DNA from 2 places in the Tatumella citrea genome. Region 2 is predicted to be linked to the other one. Evidence: predicted binding sites of a transcription regulator. Region 2 holds the regulator's gene; the other holds the start of a gene.
The links. Region 2 encodes Fur, which represses iron uptake genes when iron is present. Its sites were predicted from a motif close to ATAATAATGAGAACNACTATCAA; they were not measured.
Positions count from the first base shown of each region.

Region 1: a site for Fur is predicted at 6,039-6,061, ahead of A7K98_RS03890 (siderophore-interacting protein). Genes of this name have one in related genera too.

Region 1 covers NZ_CP015579.1:817,335-825,602, reverse strand. Annotated here, with positions in the region: gene A7K98_RS03920 (ornithine decarboxylase) at 1-686, opposite strand, end outside; gene A7K98_RS03910 (aminotransferase-like domain-containing protein) at 1,243-2,655, opposite strand; gene A7K98_RS21260 (hypothetical protein) at 2,831-2,995, shown strand; gene acuI (acrylyl-CoA reductase (NADPH)) at 3,174-4,172, shown strand; gene A7K98_RS03900 (SelT/SelW/SelH family protein) at 4,212-4,508, shown strand; gene A7K98_RS03895 (PadR family transcriptional regulator) at 4,516-5,016, opposite strand; gene A7K98_RS03890 (siderophore-interacting protein) at 5,064-5,858, opposite strand; gene A7K98_RS03885 (winged helix-turn-helix transcriptional regulator) at 6,130-6,528, opposite strand; gene A7K98_RS03880 (SDR family oxidoreductase) at 6,622-7,473, shown strand; gene treF (alpha,alpha-trehalase TreF) at 7,730-8,268, shown strand, end outside.
Region 2 covers NZ_CP015579.1:1,287,225-1,295,492, forward strand. Annotated here, with positions in the region: gene glnS (glutamine--tRNA ligase) at 1-109, shown strand, start outside; gene A7K98_RS06170 (OprD family outer membrane porin) at 432-1,826, shown strand; gene chiQ (ChiQ/YbfN family lipoprotein) at 1,850-2,053, shown strand; gene A7K98_RS06180 (family 20 glycosylhydrolase) at 2,076-4,847, shown strand; gene fur (ferric iron uptake transcriptional regulator) at 4,983-5,429, opposite strand; gene fldA (flavodoxin FldA) at 5,762-6,292, opposite strand; gene ybfE (LexA regulated protein) at 6,426-6,701, opposite strand; gene ybfF (esterase) at 6,847-7,629, opposite strand; gene seqA (replication initiation negative regulator SeqA) at 7,870-8,268, shown strand, end outside.

The DNA.
Region 1 (8,268 bases), 470 kb from region 2:
CCTGCCTGAATTAAAGCACCGTGATGATTCGACTTGTGGTTATTGCGATCAAACAACACCAGATCGCCCGGGGTCAGTAACGCATTGGTCACAACTTTGTTGGCGCTGGAAGTCCCGTTCAGCACAAAGTAGGTTTTATCCGCATTAAATACTTTTGCCGCAAACTTTTGGGCATCTTTGGCCGAACCCTCATGGATCAGCAGATCACCCAGCCGGACATCAGCATTACACATATCTGAACGGAAAATATTCTCGCCAAAGAAGTCAAAGAACTGACGACCAGCCGGATGTTTACGGAAGAACTCACCGCCCTGATGACCGGGACAGGCAAAAGTACTGTTGTTCATTCCGACATAACGGGTCAGCGTGTCGAAAAAAGGAGGCAGTAGCGCTTCCTGATACTCACCGGCAGCCTGTTCCAGTGCAGCATTACCTTCTGCATCAGGATGATACTCACCGGTAATGACTCCTGTGTCATCCTGAGAAGACAGATGACCGGCTACAAATACCGGCAAGTTAAAGCCACTGCGCCTGAGCAAAGAGAGCATCGCTTTGCTGGCATCGGCCACAGTCAGTACGACCGCAGCCACGTCGGTAAAATCAGTATGTTCCAGAGCCACCAGCGGCCGCTCAGAAGAAATAACCGGAATCAGCGCGGCACTGGCCGCAATTTTCATTGGTGTCATAGCACAAATCCCCAAAGGTCAAGGATGAGTGGGTGCTCGAAGGCACAGCATGGGGAAAATTCCCCGGCGAATAATGTCAGATATCTGGCTGTGAACCTGGTTCAGTTCGGGATGATAGACATCAGTAAAATCAGAAATGTCTCTGTTCTTACTCATGCCCAACAAGCAGCCACAGGCTGGCTTCACCGCATGGTGAAAAACGGAGTATTCCGGCAGGCACCCTGGTACTCAGCACAGGGGTGCTGGTTGATGATCAAATTACGAGCAGAACAGAAATTGATGTTCACCGTAATATCCTCGCAGGGCAGTTAATGGCAAAAATAAACGGCGCTCATAATGTCACCTTTGCCATACTCAGGCAAGCAATAATTAATCAGTTAAGGTTAATAAAAGTGTAATATAACACACTGATAAATATGTTAATTATAAAAAACAACGGAATGAGAAAACACATTTAGTGACTTTATATTCACCCTGCAGCCGGATTAGTCACTAATGCGACTGCAGGGTGAACAGAGAATCAACTGCCTGGCCATCGCCGGGCAACGGAAAGCGCTTATTCCATCGCCTGACGAATAGTTTCTCCGAGCCTTTCCATGACTTTGCGATATTTTTCATCAGGAGATAAAGCACAGTTTATTCTCAGACAGTTGCGATGCTTTCCTGATGCAGAGAACAAAGAACCAGGCGCGACCTGAATTTTCATTTGCGATAACTTGCTGGCGACACAAACCATATCTACCTGCGGCGGCAGCTCCACCCATAACATAAAACCGCCCGTCGGCCGGGTAACACAAATACCGTCCGGGAAATATTCGAGCAACCAGTTTGTGTAAGTCTCCATATTACGCAGATAAATCTGGCGCATACGTCGAACATGCGGGTAGTAATGACCACCGCGAATAAATGCCAGCGTAGCCAGTTGAGTGGCCGGGACATTGGTGCCACTTACCGCATACTTCATCTGTAACAGCCGATCGTAGTAGCGCCCGGGGGCTATCCAGCCGATACGCAGACCCGGTGCTATGGTTTTGGTAAACGAACTGCACAGCATGACTCTGCCATCAATATCCAGTGAATGGATCGTAGCCGGCCGTGGGTAGTCAGTCGCCAAATCACCATAAATATCATCTTCAAAGATGACGATATCATGCTGCTGGGCGAGAGAAATAATTGCCCGTTTGCGTGGCTCCGGCATAATAAAACCCAGAGGGTTATTACAGTTAGGCACCACAATCACCCCTTTAATCGGCCACTGCCCCAGGGCCAGTTCGAGAGCCTCAACACTTAGCCCGCTTTGAGGATCCGTCGGAATTTCTATCGCTTTCAACCCCAGGCTACGCAACAGTTGCATGGTGCCGTAATATGCCGGGGATTCAACCGCAATAATATCTCCGGGTTTGCATATCGCCAGCAATGCCAGCGATAAAGCATTATGACAACCGCTGGTAATAATCAGGTCATCCCCGGTCACCACAGAGCCGCTGTCGAGCATCAGTCTGGCAATTTCACTACGTAACTCACAATTACCTGCCAGTTCATCATAATTAAGAATTTCTACCGGCTGCTGGCGAATTAAACGGTTAAGTTCACGCCACAGAGGTTGCAGGCTGGGTTGAGAGGCATCCGGGAAACCGCCGCCAAAAGAGACAATCTGAGGATCTTTGCTGGCCTCCAGTAAAGTATAAACCTGGTCCCACTGCGTCACCTCCACAGGGCGCTGTACCGGCCGTGATGCAGCCGGGACAGGAGGAGGAGCTTTCTGTGGAGCGACAAAATATCCCGAACGGGGCTGTGCGGTGATCAGACGTTGCTGCTCCAGTAACTGATAGGTTTGCTGAACTGTGCTGATACTGACACCGTGTTCCTGGCTCAGAGTACGTACCGACGGTAATTTCTCCCCTTCGCGGTATAACCCTTGAATAATCCTTTCACTGAGCAGGCTGGCAAGTTGCTGGTAACGCGTCACACTGTATCCCCCGTTATAACCATACAGACAGATAAACCAGTACAGACTGATGGGCAAAATCACCATCAGCGGCACTTTTAGAGCATCTGTATGGTAAACAAATATGTTTTTTGCATCTGTATTATTTTAGTAAATCTCCTGAAAATGAACATTCAGACAAGACAGGAGGTGACAGATGGAATTTCATGAAAACAGATCCCGGCAACCGTTTATCGGCTATATCCAGCTGGCCAAATCACTCAGATACTGGTGGCAGCGCCGGAAAAAACACAGCCAGGTACAAACGGAAAACAGCATTCCACCACAGGCTGTCTGTCTGAACAGTGATACACAGAAATAGTCATAATTCCCCCCTGTCACCCTCAGGATGGCAGGGTTTCCTTTCCGGCCTGCTGAACTCCTTTTTTCCTGCATACACTACTTTGTGATAAACCACCGGCACTGATATGCTGCATTATGCTTTCCTGTGCTTTGCGGCACCGCCTTAGTGCCGCGCGTCACTTTATCCGGGAGTCACTATGTTTCAGGCAATATTGATTGAAAAGGATGAACAAGGTTACCGCACCACGCTGAGTCAGCTTCAGGAGTCTCAGTTACCGGGCGCCACGGTATCACTTAACGTTTTGTATTCCAGTCTGAATTATAAAGATGCATTGGCCATCGTTAACCGCGCACCAATTGTCCGTACATTTCCAATGGTCCCTGGCATTGATTTTGTCGGTGAAGTCACCAGCAGCCAGCATCCGCAGTGGAAACCAGGAGATCTGGCAATTCTTACCGGTTGGGGCGTAGGAGAGAATCACTGGGGTGGCCTTGCTGAAAAGGCCGCGGTGAATGGTGACTGGCTGGTTCCGGTGCCTGATGCCCTGCCTCCGGTGAGTACCATGGCTATCGGTACTGCCGGGCTGACTGCCATGCTGTGCCTGATGGCACTCGAAAGACAGGGCATTAAGCCAGGACAAGGTGAAGTGCTGGTGACCGGCGCCAGTGGAGGAGTTGGCAGTTTTGCTGTCTGGTTACTGGCGCTAGCCGGATATCAGGTAGTTGCCAGCACTGGTCGTCAGGATGATGAAGCCTGGCTGACCGGTACACTCGGAGCATCACGGACAATTTCGCGGGATACGTTAAATCAGCCAGGAAAACCACTGGCGAAAGAACAATGGATCGCGGCGATTGATACGGTCGGTAGTCACACGTTAAGCAATGTTTTAGCCGCTACTGCCCGCAATGGTGTCGTTGCAGCCTGCGGTATGGCCCAGGGGCTCGATTTACCGGCAAGTGTTGCTCCTTTTATTCTGCGCGGAGTCACCCTGACAGGCGTAGACAGTGTTATGTGCCCGATGGCGCTCCGTCGCGACGCCTGGCAACGGCTGGCAGAGGTTTATGACCCTGCAACCTTTGAGAAGATCGCTCGAATTATTCCGCTGGCGGCAGCTATTGGCGGCGCCGATGACTTACTTAACGGTCAGGTTCGTGGCAGACTGATTGTTAACTGCCAGCCCTCTGCCGGCAACTAACAGCCAGATCTGTAATATCAACTATTCAGGAAAATTGCGATGAGCCACCGCCCGACAATCACTATCCATTATTGCAGCCAGTGTCAGTGGTTGTTGCGTTCGTCATGGATGGCCCAGGAACTACTCAGCACCTTTGCTGATGACCTGGCTGCGGTGACATTACAACCGGGCCGTGGTGGTATCTTTGAAATTCACGCTGATGGTGAGTTGCTATGGGAAAGGAAACGGGACGGGGGTTTTCCGGATGCTGTCACACTGAAACAACGGGTCAGAGATTACTGTTTCCCTGAAAAAAATCTCGGTCACATTGATAATCATAAACAGCCACCAGTCTGACCCTGGTTCAGCTACGCTCAATACGTTTTGCTGCATCGTCCAGCGCATCGATAAGAGCGTAAATGGTTTCCTGTGATAACTCAGGTTCCGCTAACCGGGTATTCAGCGCCATTTTAAGGTTATGCACCGCTCTTTCTATCTGCGGAATACGACGGTTTTTTCCGACCACCGCCAGCATTTTCAGCCGTTCGGAAATTTCCAGCAACTGCGCACTTCCCTGCTCCAGTAATTGCTGACCGTAAGCTGTCAGTTGATAGCTTTTACGGCCTGCATCCGGATTTTGCGGCACAATAGCATCCATCTCCTCCAGCAGCATCAGTGCCGGGTAGATAATACCCGGGCTGGGGGTATACTCGCCCTGAGCCAGAGTTTCAATCGACTTAATCAGCTCATAGCCGTGGGCTGGCTGTTGTTGCAGAAAACTGAGCACCAGTAATCTGATTTCTGCGGCATCCAGAATCTTTTCGCGACGGCGGCGTTGCAGCAAACCGGATTTAGCAATATTCATAGTTCTTTTCCTTTATCCCCCTGCCGGTTTCAGGCAGGGGGGTGATATTACCCTTTGTGGTGCCAGTAAGCCACACCACGCACCAGGCCTGAATGGCAGTGGCGTTGTTCGATAAAGTAATCGTTGAGCACTTTAACCGCCTCTCCTTCCCCTGTCAGCCAGATGAAATAATCGTCTTCCGGTAGCGTTAATGACGCCAGTTGTTGCTGACAACGTTGGATCCCTTCACTGTTCATCGTCCCGCTACCGAAACAGGTGAGTTCTGCATTTGCCGGCAGATTTGGCAGATAATTTTTCACCAATGCTTCATCGGTGAATGCCAGTAATATTAACTTTTCAGCCTGAGTTTCAGCTAACCGGCGCTGTACTGCAGGCAGGCCGCTTTCGTCGAAGGCCAGAACCTGAACACGATAATCGACAGGAATAATTATCGAACCACGTGGCCCGCCGACAGCCAGAGGATCGCCTGGCTGAGCCTGTTCAGCCCACTGGCTGGCAACACCATGCTCATGGCGGAAGAAATCCAGCGTCAGACGGGTTTTTCCGTCAAAAAACAGCGGAGTATAATCACGTGACAGTGGGCGTTCTCCGTCAGGCCAGGCAATCCCTTCATCAGTCACCTGTGGCAGTAACAGCTTGCCGGTCTGTGGGTCAGGGAAAAAGATCTTACTGTGATCATCAAAGCCCGGAGAGTTGTAACCGTCCAGTTCTTCGCTGGTGAACTCTATACGCCAGAAATTATCGGCAACCAGTGTTTTACTACTGACGGTCAGTTTGCGAAAACGTAATTCATTTCTTACCCGCTTTGGCAATGCGCGTCCTGATGATAATGATGCAGACATAGAATTTCTCTCAGTTTAACTGTTGTCAGTCTGTGGTACTGTGTCCACAGAATAATGGAATGATTCTCATTTAATGAATGATAATCTATCTATGATATATCTTTATCACAAGCGAAAAATAACCTTAACACCAAAAACAGCGCGTAAACTCAGCCAGAAAAGGAAGAAATTTTAAATAAAAACAGAATGATAAATATTATTAACCCGTCAGTGGGTGATCGCATTTTATGTATCTTTTCACTCACCACAAAATCATCTGACAACCTAAGACTCAAAGCTCCTGCTGTTCTTTGCGCTGGTCAAAATCTTCACGGTTTTGTTGTATGCGTTGCACATTATCTTCCAGCCAGTCAGCCAGCCCGATAAGCTTCTGCTCTGCTTCATGACCGAGTGGTGTCAGCCAGTATTCAACATGTGGCGGGACCACATCATAAGCTTTACGGGCAATAAATCCGTCCTGCTCCATATTACGCAGAGTCTGGGAGAGCATCCGTTCACTGACCCCACCAATTTTTCTGCGCAACTCACTAAAGCGTAATACATCCTGCTTCAGTGCCAGCAATACCAGCACACTCCAGCGTCCGGTAAGACGTTTCAGGATGTGGCGCGATGAACAGTTCACATTCAGCAATTCACCACGGACATATTTCTGATGTAAATTTCCTGACATTTTTCAGACTAACCTTTTTGTAAGTACTTACTAAAAGTAAGTTTAGTTTTTATAGTAATGACTGTCACCGAATATCTTTCAGGAGAACTTACTATGATCGCCATTACCGGAGCTACCGGCCAGTTAGGCCGTAAAGTTATTCAGCAACTGCTTAAGACCCTGCCCGCCAGCCAGCTGATTGCACTGGTACGGGATCCCGCCAGTGCCGCTGATAAGTTACCAGCCGGCATTATTTTACGGGAAGCCGACTATAACCGGCCGGAAACCCTGCTCCCGGCTCTGCAGGGTGCAGAGAAACTGCTGCTGATTTCGTCGAGTGAAGTTGGCAAGCGTGATGTACAACATGGAGCGGTCATCGATGCGGCAGCCCGGGCAGGGATAAAATTTATTGCCTATACCAGCCTGCTGCATGCCGATACTTCACCGCTCGGTCTGGCAACAGAACACCGGGCTACCGAGGCACGACTGGCGAAATCGGGTATCGGTTACGCACTGCTGCGTAACGGCTGGTATAGTGAAAACTATGCAGCCAGCATTGGACCGGCACTCACCCACCATGCTTTTATCGGTGCTACCGGAGAAGGAAAAATTGCTTCAGCGTCCCGCCAGGATTATGCAGAAGCCGCAGCTAAAGTCATTACTGCCGACCATCAGGCAGGGAAAATCTATGAACTTGCCGGCGACGATGCCTACACCCTGCAACAATTCAGCGACGAAATCGCCCGCCAGAGTGGCGAGAAAGTTGACTACGTAAATCTGCCACAGAGTGAATTTGCTGCAGCGCTAAAACAGGCAGGATTACCGGCTGGCCTGGCAGACATGCTGGCTGATTCCGATGCAGGAGCTGCAGCGGGAGGACTGTTTGATAACAGCAAAACCCTCAGCCAACTGATTGGCCGGGCCACCACACCTTTCAGACAGACGATTACTGATACTCTGAAATAATCCCCATTATCAGGCACCGTGCCCCCACGGTGCTTGCATTTTGCAACGTTTTACCCGCCCGGCTTTACACAGCAATACCCTCGGTAAAAACAGCAGTGTCTATACTTAGTCTCTGAGATGAATATTTTCTTTTGGCTAAGATGATGAGGAGGTTGTTATCAATACTTCATCCCTGAACCGTTTCCCGGAACAACCGGCTCAGAACAGCGACGAAACCGGATATCACTATGATCCGCATGAACTGATTCTGGAAGGCATGGAAGATTATGAGCCTGAACCGGAAATTATTGACGGCCTCCCGGCTGCCGATGCCCTGACACCGGCCGATCGTTACCTTGAATTATTTGAGCATGTTCAGAAAGCACGGATCTTTGAAGACAGTAAAACTTTCGCTGACTGCTCACCGAACAGTGATCCGCTGGATATCCTGATTGAGTATCGCCGGCAGCGCCGTGAAAATCGTAACTTCAATCTGCGTGCATTTGTCGGGCAACACTTTACACCACCCCCTGCCGGTGATGTTTACCACCATGAAGAGACCAGTAAACCTTTGTGTCAGCATATTGATGACCTGTGGCAGGTATTGGTGCGTGAACCAGGCAATCATCAGCCGTTCTCTTCACTGTTGCCGCTGCCAAAACCCTATGTGGTTCCGGGCGGTCGCTTCGGCGAGGTCTACTACTGGGATTCTTATTTCACCATGCTTGGACTGGCAGAAAGTAACAGGAAAGATCTGCTGCAGGATATGGCGGACAACTTTGCGTGGCTGATAGAAACTTACGGTCATATACCTAA
Region 2 (8,268 bases):
TGAGCGTGAAGGTTATTTTTGCGCGGACAGTGTTTACTCTGGCCCTGAAAAATTAGTCTTTAACCGCACGGTAGGCCTGCGGGATACCTGGGCAAAAGTTGACGCCTGATTGCAGTGACTGACCTAAAAACGCCACGATTGTGGCGTTTTTTTTGATATAAATACGATCACAATCTTCATATATTCCATTATTCCTGCTGAAATTTACGCTAATTATCCCGTTGATTTTAATAGAAATCTCCCTTTTGTCTGTTTTGTGAACAGTATCAGGTATTTGAAACTGCGGTAAAAATCTGATTGATAATTCGCATCGCGAAAAATAATCTTGAAGTGATAACTTATTATCAGGTGTGAGCACATCGCGGCTGTCAGGAAAGATGGCTGCTAAATTATCAATCCGCAGGCAAGAATTATCGGGAAGGATCCACGATATGACTGACAACACCCGCAATTTTAAGATCTTAACCCTGTCACTCTTCACTGTCAGCTGTGGAATCAGTCTGGCACCGCCAGTAAACGCTGCAGGATTTATCGATGACAGTCAGCTGACCGGAAATATCTACTACTGGCAACGAGAGCGGGAACGAAGAGACTTATCCGACGGAAAATACAGAACTAACCTTTCACACGGTACATGGAACGGTAATCTGGATTTTTCTTCAGGCTATGTATCCGGAGTTTTTGGTATTGATCTGGCTGCTTTCACCGCAATAGAAATGACTGAGGCCGGCGAGAGTGGACACCCGAATGAAATAGCTTTCTCATCAGCCAACCGTGCCTATTCTGAGGACTGGAGAGGTGATAAGAGCGGGTTGAGCCTGTATAAAGCCGCCGCAAAAATACATCATGACTGGTTTAATTTGCACGCTGGCTATATTCAGCCGGAAGGTCAAACCTTACTGGCTCCCCACTGGAGTTTGTTGCCAGGCACTTATCAGGGAGCCGAAGTTGGAGCTGACTTTGATTATGCTGCCGCCGGTAATCTGAAATTTTCGTATATGTGGGCCAATCGCTATAAATCCCCCTGGCACCTTGAGATGGACAGATTCTATAAGAATGATCGTCATTCAAAGATAGCCTGGTTGCATTCTTTAGGGGCGAAATATTCCCTTAAAAACGGTCTGATCCTGGAAGCAGCCTATGGAGAAGCTAAAAATTATACCCGTCAGTTTCTGGTCAAAACCAGCTATTCATTCTATCTGGCCGGTAGTCCACTGAACAGCAGTTATCAGTTTTACGGCTCACAAAATTATTCGGGTCAGCAGGGCGAAAACCAGTTATATGATGGCACTGCATGGTTGCAGGCTTTAACGCTGGGTTACCGGTTGGGGCAGCTGGATCTGCGTCTTGAAGCCACCGCGGTCAAAGCCGAAGGCAGGCAAGGTTATTTTCTGCAGAGAATGACACCCACCTATGCTTCATCAAACGGGCGTATGGATATCTGGTGGGATAACCGTTCCGACTTTAATGCTAACGGTGAAAAAGCTCTGTTTATTAGTGCGATGTATGATCTCAGCCACTGGCAGCTGCCAGGTTGGGCAGTAGGTGCCTCAATTGCTTATGGCTGGAATGCTAAACCTGCATCAGTGATGGATTCTCCGGATTACTGGTACCGTAAGGGAAACAAAATCAGCGAATCCGCATGGAGCCTTGACGGGTTATACACTGTTCAACAGGGCAGGGCTAAAGGCACGCTGTTCAAACTTCATTTTACTCAATACAACAACCATTCTTCGATCCCCGGAGGTGCCGGAGGATATGGCAATCTGTTCCAGGATGAGCGTGATGTAAAACTTCTAATGATGATCCCTTTCCGGCTGATTTAATTTTTCTCTGTTAAGGAATGACAATGAAATATTTGATCTGTTTTTTTACCCTGGCGGGGCTGACAGGCTGTCAGCAATCCCGGATGGCAGGAGCAACCGAAAACACAGAAACGGTCAGCCCGCTCGATTACCAGATTTGTATCAATACGCTGAAAAGTGGTGATGATGAAGATGCCATCATCCGTTGTGACCAGGTAAGTAAAGAAATCAGGCCAGAAAAACATTAACTCCATGAATTAAGGATGACTCATGAGAATCAATCCAAAATGTCTGCTGGCAGGCACGGTAAGTGCGCTGTTGTTGGGTGGCGCTGCCCAAGCAGACCAGAAGACAATTGATGCTATTAGCCGTTTTTCGGTTAAATTTTCTGTGCAGGACAACCTGGCCTCCAGTCATGGCGTGGATTGTGCGGCTCTGGGCGGGGACTGGGGCAGCTGTTACCGGGCGACAATTACTCTGGTCAATCCCGGAGTCACTCTCAGAGATAATGACTGGGCAATTTACTTTTCCGGAATTCGTCAGGTACTACAGAGTGATAATGATCAGTTTACTGTTACTCATCTGGTGGGGGATTTGCACAAAATCGAACCGACGGCTAACTTCCGCGGATTTCCGGCCGGGCAGGCAGTCGTATTGCCGCTGATTAATGAATACTGGCAGGTGTCACAGAGTGATGTATTACCTCGCTGGTATGTCACCTCGGGCAGCGGTACACCAAAAGTTATTGCGGCCACTGCGACTTCTTCGCTCACGGAAATGGCTGAAGTACCCTTTAGTCAGTGGCGGCGGGCAACATCTGATGTCAATGTCCTGATGACCGCCGGGAATCGTTATCAGAAAAACCAGCACACACGCTGGCTGGATCCCGAAGAATTGCGTGGTCAAATTATTCCTACACCGCTGCAGGTGGTATTAAGTGAAAAAGATATTAATCTGAAACAAGGAGTTAAGGAAGATCTGACAGCGCTACCTGCAGAGACTGCTCTCATGGTGAATCAGGCACTGAAATCTGCCGGTATCACTTCCGGGCAAGGTTATCCGTTAGAGACAAAAATTGAACCATCAGAATTTCAGGGGCAAAAAATAAAACAAGGAGCCTACCGGCTGGCAATTTCCCTGGAAAAAATCCTGGTCACCGGATATGACGAACAGGGTGTGTTTTATGGCCTGCAATCATTATTGCAACTGATTCCGTTGCAGGGCGAACCACTAATTCCTGTAATGACAATCTATGATGCACCTCGTTTTGCTTACCGCGGAATCTTCATTGATGTTGCCAGAAACTTTCATTCTAAAGCCGCTATTCTGCGTACCCTGGATCAGATGGCGGCATACAAGCTCAATGTCCTGCATTTGCATCTCAGTGATGATGAAGGATGGCGAATTGAGATACCGGGGTTACCCGGGCTCACTCAGGTTGGAGGGCAACGTTGCCATGACCTGAGCGAAACCCACTGTCTGCTACCCCAGTTGGGTTCCGGTCCGGACAACACGACCTCCGGCAGCGGCTATTTCACTCGTCAGGACTATATCGATATAGTGAAGTATGCGGCTGTCAGACAGATTCTTATCATGCCGGAAATTGATATACCTGCGCATGCCAGAGCAGCGGTCATTTCAATGGAGGCGAGATATAAAAAACTGATGTCGGAAGGCAGACCATTACAGGCAATGGAGTATCGCTTACAGGATGAGGGTGATAATTCTCAGGTCACCACCGTGCAGTTTTATGACAGGACCAGTTTTGTGAATCCTTGCCTGCCTTCAACCTTACGCTTCACTGAGAAGGTGATGTCGGAAATTATTCAAATGCATCGGGAGGCCGGGCAACCCCTGACCCGCTGGCATTTTGGCGGAGATGAAGCCAAAAATATCTATCTGGGGGCGGGCTATACTGATGTTGCACACCCTGAAGCAGGTAAAGGTCAGCGAAACCTCAGTCGTCAGGACCAACCCTGGGCGAAATCTGCCCGATGTGCATCGTTGGTGAAAAGCGGGCAGGTGACGAGTTTAAAGGCATTGCCTGGCTGGTTTGCTTTGCAGGTCAGTGAAATAGCGCAAAAACAAGGTCTGGAAGGGATTCAGGCCTGGCAGGACGGTCTGAAAGAGAATCGTGATAACCAACAGTTCGCCACTCCGGCTAATGCCCTGAACTTCTGGGATACTCTGTACTGGGGCGGAGCTGAATCAGTAAATGACTGGGCAGATAAAGGCTATCAGGTGATAGTTTCTAACCCGGATTATCTGTATCTGGATATGCCTTATGAAGTGAACGGCGCGGAACCTGGTTATTACTGGGCGACAAGATATAGTGATGAGCAGAAAATTTTCGGTTTTACCCCGGATAATTTGCCACAGAATGCCGAAATTTCGACAGATCGTGACGGGCAGGTATTCGCCGCCACATCAGAAGGTCACTGGCCCGGGGCTTATGGAATGTCAGCACAGGTCTGGAGTGAAGTCGTCCGTTCCGATCAGGATATGGAATACCGGTTATATCCGAGGTTATTTTCTGTTGCTGAACGTGCATGGCATAAAGCTGACTGGGAACTGGATTATCAGCAGGGCAGGCGATTTGAGAAGGGCGTAACACATCATGTCGATCTGCGACGATTGAATAGTGACTGGCAGAGATTTGCGAATCTGTTGGGTCAGTCAGTGCTTGCGCGGCTTGATGCCAGCGGTATTGCATACAGAATTCCGGTGCCGGGAGCGGAAATTCGTTCGGGTTGTTTGCTGGCAAATACATCTCTGCCAGGAATCAACGTGGAATTTTCTACTAATGGAGGCCGGCAATGGTTGCGTTATAATTCGCAGCAGGTGCCGGCGGTGAATGGTGATTTACTCGTCCGATCAGTCAGTCCGGATGGGAAACGCTTTAGCCGGAATGTGCCGTTGACCATGACAGATAACGACCAATGCTGTTTTCAGCAATGCCGTACATCAGCAACCAAACGTTGGTTACTCTCGTTTAAACGTTTTTATCATCGCTGGAGTAACAGCTGGCACAGCGAAAAGTAAGCTGGCCCGGGGGACTCTTTAATACCGAAACAGATAACAAAAAACCCGCAACGAAGTGCGGGTTTATCAGGTACAGGCTGTATTGCGGGTAGAAAATAGTCCCTTCATCGCCTGAATAATCAAAACGGATTCTGATTATTTATCGTTATGCAGTGACTCATCTTCGCGGCAATCGCCTTCGGTACAATGGCCGTACAGATACAGGCTGTGGTTCGTCAGCTTAATACCAAACCGTGAAGCGATTTCACGCTGGCGTTGTTCAATCGACTCATCACTGAACTCAATCACTTTACCGCAATCGAGGCAAATTAAATGGTCATGATGCTGTTGTTGAGTCAATTCAAAAACTGACTTACCGCCTTCGAAGTTATGGCGCGTTACAATGCCCGCGTCATCAAACTGGTTAAGCACACGATATACAGTGGCCAGGCCAATTTCTTCACCCATATCAATCAGGCGTTTGTACAAGTCTTCCGCACTGACGTGGTGGCATTCTGGTTCCTGAAGCACTTCCAGAATTTTCAGTCTCGGAAGCGTCACTTTCAGACCAGCCTTCTTCAATGCGGAGTTGTTGTCAGTCATGCAGTTTGTGTCCTGTTACTTTTGAAAAATGACTTTGGCAAGAAGCCCTGAAGTTTGGTAATGACCTTATAATTTTTAGTTCATTATAGAACTGATGCACCAAAATTGAAACTACAGCCCTTAAAACACCCCGGGTGAAATGCTCACCAGGCAAGTAACTGGCAGAGAAAACAGACAGTTCGTTGCTTTCTGTCCGGTTCAGTCTGTATACACTGAACAGATGAAAGATTCGTGTCCGTGCTGAAGAAATTAATGCGGGAACTACTGGTCATCTTAGTCATTCCCGCAGGTGCCTGAAGCTAACAGTACCACAATTCTGATGAAAAACCCTATTAAGCGTCGAGGATTTCTTTCAGTTGTAGCTCTTCTGCCACCTGGTTAACCCACTGACTAACACGTTGGCTGGTTAATTCCGGCTGGCGATCTTCATCAACGGCCAGTCCCAGGAAATGACTGTCATCAGCCAGACCTTTAGAGGCTTCGAAGTGGTAACCGGCGGTTGGCCAGTGGCCGACAATAACTGCACCGTTCGGCTCAATAATGTCGCGGATTGTGCCCAGAGCGTCACAGAAATATTCCGCATAATCTTCCTGGTCACCACAACCAAACAACGCTACCAGCTTACCGTTAAAATCAATTTCTTCCAGGGTAGGAAAGAAATCATCCCAGTCACACTGTGCTTCTCCATAGTACCAGGTTGGGATACCCAGCAGCAGAATATCGAAAGCTTCCAAATCTTCTTTGGTACTTTTAGCGATGTCGTGCACTTCAGCAACGTCTTTACCCAATTGTTTTTGGATCATTTTTGCGATGTTTTCTGTGTTGCCGGTATCGCTGCCAAAAAAGATGCCTACGATTGCCATGTGGGGATAACCTCTTGAATCTTTAGTTCAGATAATTGTAATTTCAGTACAGATATGCAGATGATAGCAGACCTGAGTAGTGTGAGAAACTTGTAAACCGGCCAGTTTTGTTCCTGAGTGCGGTTGTCCCGGGCTAGCCCTGTTTTAGTTGCGCCAGAATGATTTGTTCTATGAGCTCACTTCGACTCAGGTTTTGTTCTGCCGCCAGAGAATTCAGAGCATCGACAATGTCACTGCTCATTTTAAGTTCAACCCGCTGCAATCCACGGACTTTATCTCGTTTCAGCTGATTGCGTTTATTTATCCGCAGTTGCTCATCCCGCGAAAGCAGGCTGGTTTTGGGACGTCCCGGCCGGCGTTCGTTGGCGAACAAATCGAGCGTGGTACGATCCGTATTTTCTTTTGCCATGATTTTTGAAACTGACACCTGCGTTATATCAGATACACGCAGCAAAGTGATGAATGAATACAGTTATCATGTTAAAAGCACACGATAAAAATTTAGCGCGCAATCATACTCCAGTGCGATGAATGACGCCAATACTTATACAGCATCACTCCGGAGTTTTCGCATTCAGTGACAGGAAACGTTGTACTGCGCTGATGACTGCCTGCGGTTTTTCTGCGTGAACCCAGTGTCCAGCACCCGCAACGATATATGCTTTTGCATGAGGAAACTGTGCCAGTAATTCAGCACGATAACAGTTATCCAGGTAGGGTGAGGAGCCACCGGCAATAAACAAGGCAGGGCCAGGCCAGGCAGGGCAGGTCTCCCAGCCAGTGATAGCGGCATAATTATCCCAGAGAACCGGGACGTTAAATAACCATTCCCCCTGATGGAAGGATTTCAGCAGAAAACTGATCACCATTTCATCATTGAGAATAGGGCGCATTAATTCTGCCGCCGATTCTCTGCGTGTAACGGCAGCATCTGTCACTGCCCGCAGTGCGGCAAAAATATCATCATGTCGCCTGGCCTGATAATCCACCGGAGCGATGTCGATCATTATCAGCCGACGCACCCGCTGTGGCGCGAGAGCGGCCAGTGCCATCGCAATTTTACCACCCATTGAGTGGCCTATTACATCCACCTGTTCCAGCTGGTGGTGATCAAGCGTATCCACCATATCCCGGGCCATCGCGGCATAACTCATTTCCGTGGAACGTGGGGAGTGGCCGTGATTTCTGACATCCACCTGTAACACCCGGGTATGGGATTTCAGGCTACGAGCCAGGACTCCCAGATTGTCCAGACTGCCGAACAGGCCATGAATCAGCAGGGTCGGGGATGATTCTTCATCAATTTGTTCAGTTTGCAGACGGCTGTTTAAAATCATGGCAAAGTTCTTACAGTGGAAAGGCTTGCTTAGGGTATCATGGTTTAATCTTTCAGGAACTCAGCGGCAAATCTTTAGGGCATTTTCTGACTTTTAACGGAATCGCTATTCAGCGCTACCGGCTGGTCTGAGTTTAATTTTATAATCAACAGGTAAAATACCGCGCACAGAATCCCCGGAAATTTCCGGTATACTGATGTTTACAGGATTTTTACCTCAGTCATAACAGTACGGAAAAAGATGAAAACGATTGAAGTAGACGATGACCTTTATCGCTATATTGCCAGCCATACACGTCATATTGGCGAAAGTGCCTCTGATATTCTGCGCAGAATGCTGAAAGTTTCTGAGCAGGCGGTTTCTGGCTCCGATCAGGGCAAAGCGGAAAAGGATGAAGCACCTGCACTGGCTGCTGTGCGCAGTGATGTTCGTCCGCAGGATCGGGTCCGTACAGTACGTGAACTGCTGTTATCCGATGAATATGCAGAGCAGAAGCGTGCGGTTAACCGGTTTATGATGGTGTTGTCAACACTTTACCGACTGGAACCGCAGGAGTTTCAGCTGGCAACCACCACCATGCAGGGGCGTACCCGGGTCTATTTTGCCGGTGATGAACAAACACTGTTACAGAATGGTACT